3 regions of the Labilibaculum euxinicum genome follow, and region 2 is predicted to be linked to each of the others. Evidence: riboswitches for the same ligand, from Rfam matches in the RefSeq annotation. Region 2 holds a riboswitch; each other region holds the start of a gene.
The links. A riboswitch is a leader RNA that binds a small molecule or an ion and turns the genes downstream of it on or off. The one in region 2 is predicted to bind cobalamin.
Positions count from the first base shown of each region.

Region 1 (5,651 bases), 680 kb from region 2:
CAATAAAAAACAGGCAATAAAAAAAGAAAATGGGAAGGAACATGTCGCTAAAACCATTGCTCAGATAATGGAAACAGCAGAGCAGAATGTAGGGAAAGAGGTTTATTTTGAAGGAATGGTAAAACATGTATGTGCTCATTCGGGTCGTAGAGCGATATTACTGGATGAAACAGGTAAACTGTCGTTAAGAGTTGAAGCTACGGGAGATATCAAGGGTTTTAACCGGGAATTATCAGGTTCTACGATTGCGGTTAAAGGAACGCTTCAAGAGAACCGTTTATCTGAAAAGTTTATTAACGATTGGGAAGCAAAAGTAAAGGCTAAAGAAGATGCCGAAGAAGGGGGAGAACATTGTGCCTCAGAAATGACAAATATTAATCAAATGCGCGAATGGATGAAAAAGGCAAATAGAAATTTTTATTTAGTTTATTTTGTAAACGGAACTTCGTATGAAATTGTGGAATAGTAAAAAGTTGAATAAAAGCATAAGGTCTCTGCATAGAGATCTTGGCTATTTATTTATAGGATTAACCTTGATTTATGCTGTGTCGGGAGTCTTATTAATCTTGAAAAAAAATGAGAAAGATCCTTCGTATCAGGAAATAGTTTTGGAGAAAAAAGCTAAACCAAATTTAAGTCCAAAGGAATTTAAGTTATACTTTCAAAACCATTTTAAAGACTTGCCAAAGTTAACACAGGTAATTCCGGCAAATGGAATTTATAATATCTATATTAAAGGTGGGTTGGGAGAGTATTACCCTAGTAGCGGTAAGGTTTTACTAACAACATATAAAAAGGTGCCGGTGTATAAGTTTGTGAATGATATTCACTACAATTCAGGCAAAAGGTTTTCATCAATAGCCATTATTTACGCAATTGTATTAATATTTTTTGCCATTTCCGGAGCTGTTATGGTGAAAGGGAAAAATGGATTTAAGAAAAGAGGCATTTGGTTAATGATGATTGGTTTTATTATACCTGTACTTTTGTATTTTTTCACTTAGTTTGTACTTAGACAAATTCGTATTTGAAGTTTTTCTTTAAGGTAAATTCAAAAAGTAGGATACAAATTGGTTCGCTTTAAATCCCATTTTTAAGATGAATTCTCAAATACTTTCTTGCATAGTAGTAGATAAATTCAATTTACTAAGTTTTCTTTATTGAGGATATTCTTTCCTGAAAAAGAATTGAACCGTGTTTCTTCCTCTTTCATAGCTTATTGACCAATAACTGTTAATAACTCAGATTGATTATCATATTTTTTCTTCTTACTATTGTGTTGATTTATAGGTTCCGAAAGGAATAATAGGGAATCACGTTTAATTCGTGAGCTGTCCCCGCAGCTGTAAGTCCTCATATTTTTGGTTTCTGAAGCCACTGTTTTATCTCAACTAAAATGGGAAGGCAAACCAAAAGAGGACAAGCCAGAAGACCTGCCTGTAATGATTATTCGTAGCTTTCGGGAGAAAGGCAGAGAATGAGGATACACTATTCGATGTATCTTCCTATTCTATATTTTCCTCAGAAGCTATCATTTTTTTCAAAATCAAAAAACAATAAAATGAAAATGAATGGTAGTGTATCCGAATCTCAAATTCGGAAAAGAAATGGTCAGGTTGTTAAATTCAAGTCTGATAAAATTAAAAATGCAATCAATAAAGCATTTCAGGCAGTAGGTGAAGAGCGCGTTGAACTAATCGAATTTTGTGTCAGTCAGATCATGAAAGAGATTGATTTTTCGGGAATTCCCAATGTGGAAGAAATTCAGGATTTGGTAGAGAAAACACTATTCAGATATGACTTGTTTGAAGTTGCGAAGGCATTTATTTTATACCGGAAACAACATGAGTTGGCTCGCGACACCAAGGAATTATTTTCCAATTTAAACTTGGTTGACGATTATTTGAATCTTCAGGACTGGAGAATAAAAGAAAGCGCGAATTCGTCATATTCTCTGCAGGGATTGAATCAACATATTTCGACCATTGTAAGTTCACAATATTGGCTGAATAAGATTTACCCGCAGGAAATTGGAGATGCTCACAAGAAAGGAGCGTTTCACATTCACGACCTTGGATTCTTAAGTGTGTATTGTGTAGGGTGGGATCTGGAAGATCTTTTATTAACAGGTTTTAAAGGCGCATCGGGCAAATTGGTTAGCCGGCCGGCCAAACATTTTCGTACCATTCTCGGACAAGTGGTCAATTTCTTTTATACCATGCAGGGAGAAGCCGCCGGAGCCCAGGCATTTTCGAATTTCGATACCTTATTGGCTCCCTTCATAAGGTACGATCAATTGGATGAAAATCAGATTAAACAGGCTCTTCAGGAATTTCTTTATAATATGAATGTTCCTACCCGGGTAGGTTTCCAAACACCATTTACCAATGTGACCATGGATTTAAATGTTCCAAAATTTATGAGTGATCAGCCGGTAATTATTGGCGGCAAATTGATGAACGAAGTTTACGGGGATTTTCAGGTTGAGATGGATCTTTTTAATAAAATTTTTGCACAGGTGATTGAAGAAGGAGATGCCAATGGAAGTGTTTTTTCTTTCCCAATACCAACTTATAATATCACATCCGATTTTGAATGGGATAAACCAGCGTATGAAAACATTTGGAGAATTACTGCTAAATATGGAATTCCGTACTTTTCTAATTTTGTAAATTCTGATTTGTCGCCTGATGATGTGCGAAGTATGTGTTGCAGGCTGCGTTTGGATAAACGTGAACTGGCACGACGTGGAGGAGGTCTGTTTGGTGCAAATCCGTTAACCGGTTCGGTTGGAGTGGTAACTGTAAATTTACCTCGTTTGGGCTACGAAGCAAGTAACGAAGCTGAATTCTTTAAGCGGTTGGAGCATCTGATGAATTTGGCGAAAAATAGTCTGGAGATCAAACGAAAAATGATTGAAAATTTAACGGAAAAAGGATTGTTCCCTTATTCAAAATTTTATTTGCGTCATTTGAAAAACAGGAATGGCAAATTTTGGCAAAATCATTTTTCAACAATAGGTATTGTTGGAATGAATGAGTGTTGCCTGAATTTTATTGGAAGTGATTTGGTCTCGGAAGAAGGAAATGCTTTTGCACTTCGGATTTTTGATTTTATGAAGCAAAAACTGGTTAGTTTTCAAGAGGAAACTGGTAACATCTATAATTTGGAAGCGACTCCGGCCGAAGGAACAACCTATCGTTTGGCTCAGCTTGACACCAAAACTTACGATGATATAATTGTTGCCAATCAGGAAAACTTCCGAAACGGAGCAGCACCTTATTATACCAACTCTTCGCAGCTTCCGGTTGCATATACCGATGATTTATTCGAAGCTTTAACATTGCAGGACAAGTTGCAGACGCAATATACCGGAGGAACTGTGTTTCATACATTTATTGGAGAAAAACAGCTTTCTGTTGATGCCGTAAAGTTGTTGTTGCAAAAAATAACCAATAATTATCATCTCCCATATATTACCTTATCACCTACATTTAGTATTTGCCACGAGCACGGATACATTTACGGAGAACATGAATTGTGTCCTAAATGTGCTAATTCCGGTCAACGGACGGAATGTGAAGTGTTCTCAAGAATTGTTGGTTATCTGCGTCCTATACATCAGTGGAATGATGGTAAGAGACAGGAATTTAAAGAGAGAAAATTATTTGACAAAAAGGCTCATGTTGAGGAAGAAGAACAGGTCGTTTGCTAGCTGATTTTTCACCATCTTAATTTATTTCAATGCAAATATCAGGATTTATAAAGAACAGCTTAATTGATTATCCTGGAAAGGTATCTTCGGTGATTTTCACTCAAGCTTGTAATATGGCATGTAGGTTTTGTCACAATTGGGAGCTGATTTCGAAATATCACCCCATGGGAGATTCAGTTGGTGAAACTGAGGTGTTGAATTATTTAAAAAAAGCGAAGGGATTTATTGATGCCCTTGTTATTACCGGAGGTGAACCAACTGTTCAGTCAGATTTGGTCGCATTTATACGTAAAGTGAAGGAATTGGGACTATTTGTAAAATTAGATACGAATGGAACCAATCCCAAGCTTTTAAGAATCCTGATGCAGCAGAATCTGATTGATTATGTGGCAATGGATTTGAAGACTGTGCCTGAATTATCTGCATATAAAGGAATTGTTGGAAATCAGTTTACAGAAATTCAACTGATGAATGTGAAAAAGTCGATTGCTATTCTCAAAGATTCGCCGATTGATGTTGAGTTTAGAACAACACTAATTCGTGAGTGTCATTCCGAAGCCGATATTCGTAAAATGTGCGAAGTGCTTAAAGGAGATTACAAATACACTTTACAGTCGTTTTCACCCGTAAAAGTATTGGATTTATCTTTTGCAAATTATTCAGGCTATACTCATTTGGAGGTAGAAGAGATCATTAAATCTAACCAAGATTTAAATGGCAATATCAGCCAGATTGGTTAATTGATATAAGTTTTTTTAGTTTGTGGTTAATCCCCTGCCAAAGGACATACCTTTACGGCAGGGGATTTAACTAATTGCCAAAGCTAGTCTATTTCGATTAAAACCTGATTGGACATTACACTATCGCCGTCTTTAACCAGGATTTTTGATATTGTACCATCTTGCGCGGCCAATATCTGATTCTGCATTTTCATTGCTTCTAGCAACACCAGAGGACTTCCTTTTTCAACTATACATCCTTCAGATGTTAATACCTCTGTAATTTTGCCCGGCATAGGAGCAAGTAAATTACAATTGGGTTTGATGAGATTATTTTTACGAAGTTTCTCTTTTCTTTGAAAAGTAGCTTCGGTATCAATTGTAAAGTTATAGGTGTTTCCATTTACTAATACAGTACATTTATTCTGTTTTAATTCAACGATTTCACCAATGAAATTTTTGTCTTTGTATTGAATGATAAATTCATTGTCTTTTTCTTTTATTGTAAATCTTTCGTTTTTTGACCGGGAAGAAAGTACCTGATAGTTTTGTGTTTTTAAGCTGTACGATTGATCTCCGGAAAGCACAAAGTTCTTGTTTTTTTTAAGTGTAATCATGGCTAAAAAAGTTTATTTCTCATTTTAGTAGCCCACGCGGAATCCTCCTTGTGAGTCAAATTACTTTCGATTTTTTGTTTCTCGTTTAAATAAGCCTGAAGAGCCATTATGGCTGCAGCTTTTTCTTCATCCTGTTCCTGAAAGAAAGGTTTATCAAGTTTTTCTGATATAAACGATGTGTTGTATGATCCATTGATAAAATCGGGATGATTGAGCACCAGTTTAAAAAATGGAATTGTTGTTTTTACACCTTTTATTACCGTGTTTTCAATTACCGCTAAAGCATGCTTAATGGCTTCTTGTCTGTTATCTCCCGTAATGATCAATTTAGTAATCATAGAATCGTAACTGGGAGGAATTAATTTGCCGTTTTCAAAACCTGTATCAACACGCAGGAAACTGCATTCAGGAAATTCCATTCTATCAATAATTCCCGGATTAGGAGAAAAATCGGCTTGCACATCTTCGGCATTAATACGCAATTCAATTGCCCAGCCTTTTCTTTGAATATCGCCTTGTTGAAGTTCCAGTTTTTCACCAACTGCTGTTTTAATCTGTTGCTCAATCAAGTCGATTCCGGTTATTGCCTCGGTAATTGGA
Region 1 is NZ_OY782756.1:3,298,721-3,304,371, reverse strand. Features, by position in the region: gene ACY0M5_RS13120 (hypothetical protein) at 1-466, shown strand, start outside; gene ACY0M5_RS13115 (PepSY-associated TM helix domain-containing protein) at 450-1,004, shown strand; cobalamin riboswitch at 1,272-1,455, shown strand; gene ACY0M5_RS13110 (ribonucleoside triphosphate reductase) at 1,562-3,715, shown strand; gene ACY0M5_RS13105 (anaerobic ribonucleoside-triphosphate reductase activating protein) at 3,745-4,455, shown strand; gene ACY0M5_RS13100 (acyl-CoA carboxylase biotin carboxyl carrier protein subunit) at 4,539-5,051, opposite strand; gene ACY0M5_RS13095 (acetyl-CoA carboxylase biotin carboxylase subunit) at 5,054-5,651, opposite strand, start outside.
Region 1: another riboswitch for cobalamin. It lies ahead of ACY0M5_RS13110 (ribonucleoside triphosphate reductase); the one in region 2 lies ahead of ACY0M5_RS10535 (TonB-dependent receptor plug domain-containing protein).

Region 2 (5,651 bases):
AATATAAACATCTCCCGTTACTGGATGTTCTTTAACAGCTGTCGTAAAGAATATACCATGCATCATTGGAGCCACAAAAACTTCTTGTTCCTTTGATTCACTGTTAAAACGATGAATATTGCCAGTTGAAGTCTCTTGCCAGTAAAAATACTTCGTTTTAGCAGAAGCCAACACACCATTTCTATATAGTTTAACACTCTCGTCCAGGCTCACAGTTTCAACAACCTCTAAATTTTCATTTAGCATCCTGAATTTTGCCGGCTCATTTCTACCTTCAGTACCTACCCATATATTACCGTTATTATCTACTACAATACCTGATATTTTTTCATTGTAACTGGCGATTGTTTTAACCTCATCATTGTCAAAATTTACTGTTTTCAAGTCACTTCCCGAAGCAACAAGTAGTTTTTCCTTTAAAGCTAAAATTGATGATTTAACTCCCGGAATATCCGAAATACCTTCAATAGCATTACCAATAGATCCCTTATTTAATGGATGTAAAGTTCTTGCATCATTAGCAGTATTCACAACATATCCATTATTGCCTGCAACATCAATATAACCTGGAGAAGAAGCTTCAGAAGTAAGTATCTCATCGTTTATTTTCATTGTTTGAGCATTAACAACAGAAACATATGGAGCTACTTGTGAAACCAAATAAATTTGACCATCGCAGAATCTCCCACTTAACAGATTATTACCTAAAACTTTACCCGGATTAATTCCCTGAAAAACATTAGACTGAAAGCCTTCTTCATTTAAAAATCCAAGCGTACCATTATTTGATTCTGATGACATTCCAATAATAAAAACCCCTTCTGAATACTCCCCAAAAACCTGCATTATATACGTTAGAGACTCTTTTCCAGCTCCATTTTCCACAACTAATTTTAAGGTATCAACACCTGCGTTTTCTCCTTTATAAGTATAGCTGTTTTCTATTGAAACCAACTTTCCATTCTTAAACCATTCAATAGAACCATTCTCTGCATTCTCAATTTTAGGTTGCAAAGTAACCGTTCCCCCTAAATCCATTTCATGTTTGGTATTCTCATCAGCAAGAAGAGGAGCTGTTAAATTATCATCGTCTGAACATCCAAGAAGTAAAAAAGATATAATTAAGCTTGATATAAATAAATATTTTTTCATTTCGATCTGTTTATTTTATTAAAATTGATAACCGAACTTAGCAGTTATTGCCCTACCCGGCATATTGTATCCATCTTTTTCGGTATAGTTTTCATCCAATAAGTTAGATACCGACAAACCAATGGTATATTTTTCTTTAATTGTATAGCTTGCTGAATAATCAAATACCATTGAAACCGGGTGACGAAGAACTTTTTCAGTAACATTAGTACGAATTGGATAATATGTATACCAATTATCTTCATATCTATGACCAATATATCGCGCATTTAAACGAGTAGAAAACCCATTCAAATTATCGAATTCGATACCGAAATTGGCATTATTATCGCGAACATATCTCATCTGACTTTCTTCATTTTTATAAGTTCCATCAGTTTGTTTCACTCGCTGAGTTACTATCGCATCAATGATATGAGTATAATTTGCATATAGTTTCAAGGAATAATTGTAGTCTGCCAATGCGCCAAAATCAAATGATGATTCAATTTCAATTCCATCCATATCGGCAAAATTGGCATTTTTGTATGTTTTATACTCATCACCATTGTAGGCTGTGCCATCCGGGTCAACAGAATAACTAACGATCATGTTATTATGATGTGTTTTAAAATAAGTAAAATCGAAATTAAATCCTTTCCCAAAATTCTTATATTCAAATCCAACATCAAAAGTATTACTTTGCTCATCCTTCAAATTTGGATTTCCCTTTGTGGTTCCATATGCAGTGGTATACATTCCTGCCTTTTGAAAAGCATCAGGAGCATAAAATGCATTTCCCCAACTTGAATGAACCGCTAATCCTTCAAGAAATTCATATTTTACCCCCACATTTTGCGTAAACACGTTGTATTCCTCTGAACTTGCTTCATTTCCTAATAAATCGTCTGCTTCCAATTTCAATTTCACCAAATCATATCTCGCTCCTATAGCAATATTCAATTTTCCATCTAAAGTATTTGTATTTACCTGACCAAAAATACCAGTCGATACATTTTTATATTTTGGAGTAGAAGGGGCTGTAATATCACCCAAAGTATTCCATTTATTACTTTCGGAAACATCATTTTTATTATCAATACCAAAAGCAAAAGAGTGCTCTCCTACTTTAAAAGCATCCTCAAGAATGAAACCGTAATTTTTATGAATATTTTCTGTATCTCCATATTTAGAATTGAACGTAGTTGATTCTTCTTTTGTATGAAAAGGTGATAAACTAAGCTTATGATTTCCTATTTTTCCCAGTACATCCGCACTTGTTGTATACTTATTCATATCTTTTGAATTCATACCATTCACATGCCAAAAAGAACCTGGTGTTTCAACATCATTGGCAATAAACACCGACTGATGTATATTGATTTTCCAGTTCTCATCTAAAATAAAACCTAAACGTGCACTTGCATTCTGTCTTTCGAATTGCGAGTGCTCCATTTTCTCACCGTAGGTAGTTGGATCTAATATGGTTTCTGCATAATCCTTATCATAGATATTATTTTTCCCAATTTTATAATCCTTTCCTTGTTTTTGGTAATTGCAGCTCACATCAAAATCCATAGATTCAGATAAAGCACCACCGGCATTTAAACTACCTGTATATGTTTCGAAGCTTCCGTAAGAAACACTTGCATTTCCGGTAATACTTTGCGTACTCTCTTTGGTAACAATATTGATTACTCCGGCCATAGCCGAAGAGCCATATTGTGCTGAAAAAGGGCCTTTTAAAATTTCAACCCGCTCTACATTCGACATATCTATTGTTGCAATATTGGTAGTTCCTGCAGGTTTGCCATCAATTAAAATCACATTGTATTTATTTGATGTAGATGGTGCAAAACCTCTCATACTAACAGCTGAAGAAATTCCTGGATATTGAATAATATCAACACCTGCAGTCTTCTTTAACAACTCACCCATATCAACTGCAGGAGTCGCTTCAATCATTCTTCTTGTAACCACCTCAACCTTTTGAGGAAGATCCTTCATTTTTGCATTTACACGTGATGCGTTAATCTTAACTTCTGATAAATTCAGGTGTTTCACTGCCGTTGTATCTTTGGCAGGATTTGGAATCTCATCAGCTTTTACTGCAGAATTTAATAGTGACAGCAATGCAAAAGCCGTTAAAAATGTTCTTTTCATGTTTTTTAAGAATAAATGAAAATAAGTTTAACCAATGCAATGCAGACAGGGAGCTAAAAGAAAATTTCGCAACATGACATGGAGGACCGGTTATGGCAAATCAATCCTTGTATCAATGTTCGATAAAGTTTTCGTTCACTTGCTCTTTTTCCCGAAAGCAATGACTTAAAATTGATTGCAAAGGCAGGTCTTCTGACTTGTTCTACTTTTTGAGGCCTTCCCATTCCAAAATCGGAACAGTGGCATAGGACTTTCAAAAAGCTCTTTTTAGAACTTACAGCTACGGGTATAGTCTCGGATTTTCACCGAATTCCCTTTTCATTTCATTCCTGAATAATGAGGAACAAAATACCAAATGCGACGCAAATGTATGATTTTTTTTATTGCACAAAATAATTTCTACAGAAATAAAAGAAACTTTATTTGATCCTCTCTGAAAATGAAGGCAATATATTACTGTTCATTATATCAATTCAGCTTATTAATATAATATGTTGTGTCCTGAGCTAATAAATCAGGATGCAGCACCTTTATAAAATCCTTTAACACAAGATCCGGTCTAAGACTGCCGGTCTCCCACCAGTCACTCCCTCCATTAGAATTTGATCTTTTGTAGATATTGTAGATTTCTTTATTTTGATAGGCCGCAAATTGTGTAAATATTTCGCCGTTATTTTCAATATCAGCTAAACTTTTAGTGGTTCCGGGATAAATCCATATATCAGCTTGACTGCATTGATCCAAAACGGATTCTACACTCATTGGAATGTTCCCTCTTGTTTCATCATCAAAAAGAAAATAATTAGCTCCTGCATCCCTCAAATAGCTTACCATATAATTCTTTCCTCCGGGAACATACCATATTCCCTTATAACTCCATCCCAACAAAACATTTGGTTTAGCTTTAAGACTTACCACTTTAGCCTTAAGTTGTTTATAGTTTATTTCAATCTGCTTAAATAAAGAGTCTGCCATCTTTTCTTTGTTAAAAAAAGCAGCTGTGAATTTCAACCATTCAGCTCTTCCCAATGGGGTTTCTTCCATCCAATTCAAGGAATATGCCAATTTAAAGCCAAGCTCTTCCATTTGACCTTCGTCCGCTTTCATCCCATTTAAGGCAGATAAAATAACTAATTCCGGCGCCAGATCAATCATTTTCTCAAAATCTATATTCTTATTGTGTGCTCCGCCTAAATTTGAAATTTCGCCACTCGTTACTTTTTCCGAGATACTTTTATTATAAACTTTCTCTGCTCGTGTCATCCCTAACAACTTATCCTCCAAACCAAGCGTAACAATCGAACCGATATGTGTATTAGAAAATGTGCACACAGAATTTACGGGTACCTTAACTACTATAAGATTATCAGGAAGATTATCAGGAATGCTTTCATTTCTAGGAATTAAAGCATATTCCCGCAAAACAGCATTCTCTTTCCAAGGATTATAAACACTTATTTTTTTATAATTCTCTTTTTTTTCAATTGTAAATCCTTTTGCATACAATATCGAACTGGTAAACTCATAACCATTGTTAATTTCAACATCTGACACAACATTTTTCAGTCTTGTTTTACTTGGATTACAAGCATACAAACATGACATACACAGTACAAGAGCTAATCTTTGTATCATTTCACTTTTTATTTTATGATCTTGAGTTAATCTACAGAAAAAGAAGTTCTAAGATAAGCTAGTAAGTCCTGTATACTTTGACATTTACGTGTTTCCCCATTATTATGAATCTCCCACTCCATAGAATCTTCAATTAACTTCACGGAACAATTTCCAACTTCTTCGCAGGTAACCTGATATCCCTCGCGGGACAATGCCCTTTGCGTCCAGAATCCCATTACATCGTTACCCAACAGCTGAATGATTTGCTTCTTTTGGTAATTCATAATAAAATTTCCTGTTTTCCGATCAAAAATGAAGGATTTATTATGGAAAGTTTCCTCAATGCTGCCATTCAAAACCAAATCCTCAGGAGCACCAACTTTAATCGTCTGCCCCAGTGCCATCAGCCAAATAACATCTGCAGCCTGAAGTGCTAAATCCAATTCGTGGGTAGAAAGTAAAATTGCCTTATTGGTTTCACGAGCCAAACGATGCAATAACCGCATGATGTCAACACGGTTTGGTAAATCCAAATGCGCAGTAGGTTCATCGAGCATGATTAACGGAGTATCCTGCGCCAAAGCCTTGGCGATCATCACACGTTGCCGTTCTCCATCACTCAACTGATTGATGAAATGATCGGCATAATGCAATAAACCAACTTGTTCCAATGCCCATTTAATTTTATCGTTATCCTCTTCCGATAAACGTCCCATCCATGAAGTATAAGGATGTCGACC
Region 2 is NZ_OY782756.1:2,616,711-2,622,361, reverse strand. Features, by position in the region: gene ACY0M5_RS10540 (DUF5074 domain-containing protein) at 1-1,152, opposite strand, end outside; gene ACY0M5_RS10535 (TonB-dependent receptor plug domain-containing protein) at 1,171-3,294, opposite strand; cobalamin riboswitch at 3,460-3,666, opposite strand; gene ACY0M5_RS10530 (ABC transporter substrate-binding protein) at 3,763-4,929, opposite strand; gene ACY0M5_RS10525 (ABC transporter ATP-binding protein) at 4,956-5,651, opposite strand, start outside.

Region 3 (5,651 bases), 670 kb from region 2:
TTGAAGCTTAGCACCCGTAAAATTCTCCGCTAAATTTACTGCCTCTTTCTTTGTTGTTTTTTCACTTTCGTTCAAAGAAACAGCATTGTATACTTTCTGCGATTTTCTTCCGGAATAAACTCTGTAAACCGGATTTCCATTCATTTTCTCTAATTCTACTTCGCCTGTAAAACTCTCCGAAGGAGCTTGAATGGAATCAAAATCAGACTTCGTTAAAAAAGACAAATGCAGAAACCTTTCCTCTTTTGAAGCATGAGGAAAACCTGCGAAAATCAGGACAAAACCTGATAAAAACCAAATCACAAACATCAGGCTGAGTACACTTCCCGATAGATTGTGAATTTGGAGGATAATATTTTTAAATCTGCTCATGATAGGGTATCAAAATTGGCAAAGAGCAAATCCCCTGATCAGGAATTTCTAATTTTTAAACAGTTCAGGGAATTTGCCTTATGCAGATAAATGTGTATTCTATTTTGCAAACTTGATGTTACAGCCAATAAATACGGTTCGTCCCGGATTTAATGTACCATGATGAGATCCGTACGGACTGTCATCTACGTAGTCGAAAATATTATCAACTCCGGCAGTTATTTCAAGAGATGTTCCTGCACTTGTAAAACGATGTGAGGTTGTCAGTTTCCATAAATTATACCCGTCGGCATTTTTTTCACCTTCATAAAATTTCTCATCCTGAATTCTGCCAATCAAGCTTACATTTAAGGCATAATCTTTCCAGTTTCTGTCATACAGCAAACGGAAATTGGCATAATTTTGAGCTGCATTCTCCAAACGAATGTCATCTGTCTCATTCATGGCATCTACATAGGAGTATCCTCCGCCAAGGGTAAAGCCTCCGCCAACTTTCACATTAAAAAGAAAATCGATTCCTTGTGATTTTGTTTCTCCAATGTTGTAATGCTGACGTGTTTTTTTAATTCCATCGGCTTTATCTGCAGCACTCGTTTCAACTGTTTGGTAAGCAATCATATCATCAATACTATTTTGATAGGCCGATAAACTAAGCGATAATTTGGAAACAATGTATTCTGCCGAAAAAGAATAATAATCCGATTTTTGCGCATCAAGATCGGTATTTCCCAAGTAGAGATTCCCTGCTTTTTCGTAATGATAATACAACTCTTTTAATGTTGGAGCCTTAAAACCTTTTGCATAAGTGGCTCTAAAATTAAAATTGTTGAATTTGTAAAGTGTGGATAATTTTGGCGTAAAATCATTCCCAAATTCTTTGTGCTTTACGTAACGAACACCAGCTACCAAAGAGAGGTTCTTAATTAGTTTGATCTCATCCTGAGCAAATGCAGAAAGGGTATAAGCATCTTCTTTGGCATTTACCAACCTACCTTCCGATTTCAGGCTTTCGTTTACGTATTCTCCTCCCAATGTAAATTGATGTGCCTTTTTTAGACTAAAAACATATTTTAGATTTACATCTTCGCGTTTTTGATCCGTATTAAGAACTTTTTCTCTTATTGAATGAAGGGTTTTCCCTGATTTTGAAGATATGTCATTCTGATTGTATTTGTAATAGTATTTAAATTGATCAGAATTAAAATCTAAAGTGATGTAGTCCTTCTTATTAATTAGGTATTTGGCTCCTGCCGAATAAGAAAAATCGTTGTAGTAATAACCATATTTTTTTACTGTTATTGGCTGCAGTACATCTTTCTCGTATTTCGATCCCATTGCATATACGCTTAATTTATTGGTTGCGGCAAAATCAAAGCGCTGACTGATGGTGTAATCTTCGAACGCATTCACTTGTTTAGCGTCTGTAACAACAAGTACATCATCCGATGGATCATCATTACCCATATCATCGTCAATTTCGAACTTGCTTAGCTGCCACCCGTCCGATTCCTTTCTGGAATAAGTTGTAAGAGATGAAAAACGCCCTAAATTCAAACCTACTTTATTGAAGTACTGCCTGTTTCCATGTTCGCTTAAACGGGAATTGCTTTCCGCGTAGATTTTTCGTTTCGATTTTTTGGTTATCACATTAATTACACCAGCAATGGCTTCCGATCCGTACAATGATGAAGATGCACCTTTAACCACTTCAATTCGTTCAATATCATCAGGATTAATGCGGTTGATGTCATTCTGACCTCCAACATCTCCGTATATTCTTTTTCCATCAACAAGTACCAAAATGTAATCGTTCCCCAAACCGTTTAGCTGCATAAAAGCTCCCATGCTGCCCGGAGTAAAATCAAATGATGGACTGATTCCAGTCATTAAATCATCAAACCCGGATGCGGAAACAGCCTTCACCATCTTGCTGCTGATTAGTTCGGTTTGAACAGGAGCACTTTTTAAATGATGCGGTGTACCGGTACCTGTAACAACCACTTCGCCCAATTCTCTCTCGGATTTATTCAACTGAAAATCAATAGTATTTGCTCCTTCCTTAATTTCGATGATTTCTTTTTTTCTTCCATATCCCGAATAGGAAACAACAATTTCGTACTCTCCCACCTTTAAGTTTCTAAACGAATAAAACCCAACGCTGTTGGTCGCTGCTCCAATGGTTGTTCCATGAAAATAAACATTGGCACCAATTAAAGGATTTGTCCCGTCCTTTTCTGTAACTGCTCCGGACAATGTCCCCACCTGAGCAACTAAACTCTGACTTACCAATATAAAAAGGCCAATCAAAATGTAATTTTTAAACTGCATGATCGTTTTGTTTTTTAAATTTTAAAACATCACATCTTGCTGCCAAATGTTTACACAAACAAAGAAATTGGAATAATAAATACTGAACACGCGCGTAAGTTCAATACATATACTTCGATTCCCGGAAGCAAAATGTTCTTTAGTTACGACTTGGCAGGTCTCCTGACTTATCTCAGTTTTTACAGCCTTCCCCCCATTTCTGAGAGTGGCTTGCGGTGTAAAAACCATATTTTGCACATGACAAAATGAGATTTACAGTAGCGGGTACTGTTCCGGATTCTCACCGGATTCCCTTTTCATTCCCTCAGACGATAGCCTGAGCAGAACACCAAAATCGATACAAATGTATTATATATATTTTTAACAACGGTCTAAACAGCTCTTCTAATAAATGTTTTTAAGCACATATTGTAATAACACATTATTTGAATAGCAGTGCCGTGAAAATTTTGCCTGAAAATCTGTTTCTTTCTAACCTACCCTCTTTGGCAAATTCTTATGTTTTTTTAAGGAGCTGTTGAAGTATATATTAAACATACTTTAACAGCCTCACTATTACTACAACTTAAATCCAACTGTAAGCATAACATTCCGTTCTTGTCCAGGAATGTACTGATTAGAATAAACCGAACTTGAATAATATTTTCTATTTAAAACATTATTGATTTTCAAATGCAGATAAGTTCTGTCTAATCCATAACCCAATACAGTATTAAACAGCCAATATTCAGGTAAACTATACTCATTAGACGAATTGGTATATAACTTATCAGTATAGTCAATACCAGCACCTACACTACAATTTTTTAACGCTCCTTTAAGCACCTGATAATGTGCCCATACAAACACATGGTTTTTAGGATTGTTCCGAATGCAATTCCCCTGTTTTGAGTCATGATATGCATTCGCTGAATACTTCCTGTATTTTGCCGTATTATAAGCATAACCTGCTTTTATACTTATCGAATTTACTGGTTTAAAAGTAGTTTCAACATCAAATCCTTTGGAATCAACAACGCCGATTTGTCCGTAAATTTTATTTCCCTCATCGGTTTTTCCAAGGTATTCTACAATGTTGTTCTTTTTAATGTAGTAGGCACTGGCATTTACAAACAGTTTCGAATTATAATTGTATTTCACACCTAACTCGGCTTGATAACCATTTTCGGGCTCGTATACTTCTTTACCATCATTTGGATAAAATTGATTCCCATCTTTATTTAAATACACATAGCTCTCATCGTAAACAGAACGTTTTGGTTTAAAGAAACTTGAATAAGATGCATACAATGCCAATGGCTCAATAGGTTCATAAACCACTCCGGCCCGATATGAAAAAGATTTATTTACAATCTCATTTTCTTTTGATTTGGATGTAATATTTCTTCCATTACTTACTATTCCAGACTGATACCTCATGTTAAAATAATCGAAACGCATCCCCAGCATGAATTTAAACTGTTTTGAAATCTCAATTAAATCCTGTGCATACAAAGCATTCACCATTTCGTGATAAATACTTGCACCTGAAAACTTTGTTGTTAAACCTCCTTGATTTAGTACAGGGTTACGAACAGCAATTTTTGCAAACAAACCTGCTCCTGCTACATCTCCTCCGTCAAAATCATACCCTTTGTAAGAAATTCGATCGATATACATAAAAAAACAGCCCATTGTAAGATTGTGCTGTAACAAACCTGTTTTTATCTGAGTTGAATAATACAAATCATTTTGAAAAGTTTTTGTATGATGAGAAAATCGTAAAGGATAAGTACGTTGCAAAGTATCTAAACTAATATGTATTTTTTCTCCTCCTTGTAAAAAATAGGTATCGTATATTGGATTTTCCGAATGCAAATAACTCAGCTCTTCTGTTGAAAAATAATCAATCAAATCGTCAGAATAGGAAGCTTGCATTTTCAATTTGGAATTTCCGGAGGTTTTCCGGGTGTATTTTATTGATGCGTTAACATTTTCATGATCCAAAAAATCAGCAGGATCGTTATAACGTTGTTTACGGTCGAAAGAAGTTGGTAAATCACCTTTTTTGTACAATAATTTGCCTTCTTTCGTATAAATATCATTTGTTACAGCTGGTAATCCTGTTTCGGTTCCGTAAAAATCGTCATTTACTCCCACCCTAAGTTCAAACTGATTTTTGTCATCCAAATCATAATTCAAAGCAAGGTAAGCATTGGATGTTTTATCACCTGCGTTTCGCCATCCCTTCTGATCGGACAATGCGGCATCAAAGCGATAGCTCAGCTTATTACTAATTCGGTTTCCGACACCAACATTAACTCTTTTGCTTTCCCAACTTCCGTAACTTGTCGAAAAATTAGCCCGTAAATCTTTCGACGGTTGCTTACGAACAATGTTAATGATACCTCCAACTGCTGAGTGCCCGTAAAGCACTGATGCCGGGCCCTTTAAGAATTCGATTCGTTCTACTGCTGCCAAAGATGTTACAGGAGCACTGTTCGAAAAATTCATTCGTTCATCCCTTGCTCCATCCTGCATAATTACAGGAGCTCCAAAACCTCTCATCGTAAATGTCTGAAAACCGCCATAATTAAGCATCGGTTTTATTCCTGTAGAGTAATTTAAAGCTTCGTTGATGCTATTTACCTGAGTTTGCTCTATCAATTCAGCACCAACACTTGATGTTGTTAACGGGATATCTTTAAGTGGAACCGGTAGTTTTAAGGCTGCTTCCGTTTTTCGAATACATTCAGCAGAAATTTCGACACCATCAAGCAAAGTTGCTGTTTTTTCCAATTCAAACTCAAGCATTGGCATATCAGGTTTTACTTCAATTTTACTGATTTTTTTTTGGTAGCCAACAAAAGTAATCTCGACAATATGTTCACCTGGAGTAATGCCAAAAATTTGAAATATTCCTGAAGGATTTGTAACTGAACCATGATCAATATCTTTCACATACACATTTG
Region 3 is NZ_OY782756.1:3,287,486-3,293,136, forward strand. Features, by position in the region: gene ACY0M5_RS13070 (PepSY domain-containing protein) at 1-372, opposite strand, end outside; gene ACY0M5_RS13075 (TonB-dependent receptor) at 472-2,700, opposite strand; cobalamin riboswitch at 2,836-3,048, opposite strand; gene ACY0M5_RS13080 (TonB-dependent receptor domain-containing protein) at 3,259-5,651, opposite strand, start outside.
Region 3: another riboswitch for cobalamin. It lies ahead of ACY0M5_RS13075 (TonB-dependent receptor); the one in region 2 lies ahead of ACY0M5_RS10535 (TonB-dependent receptor plug domain-containing protein).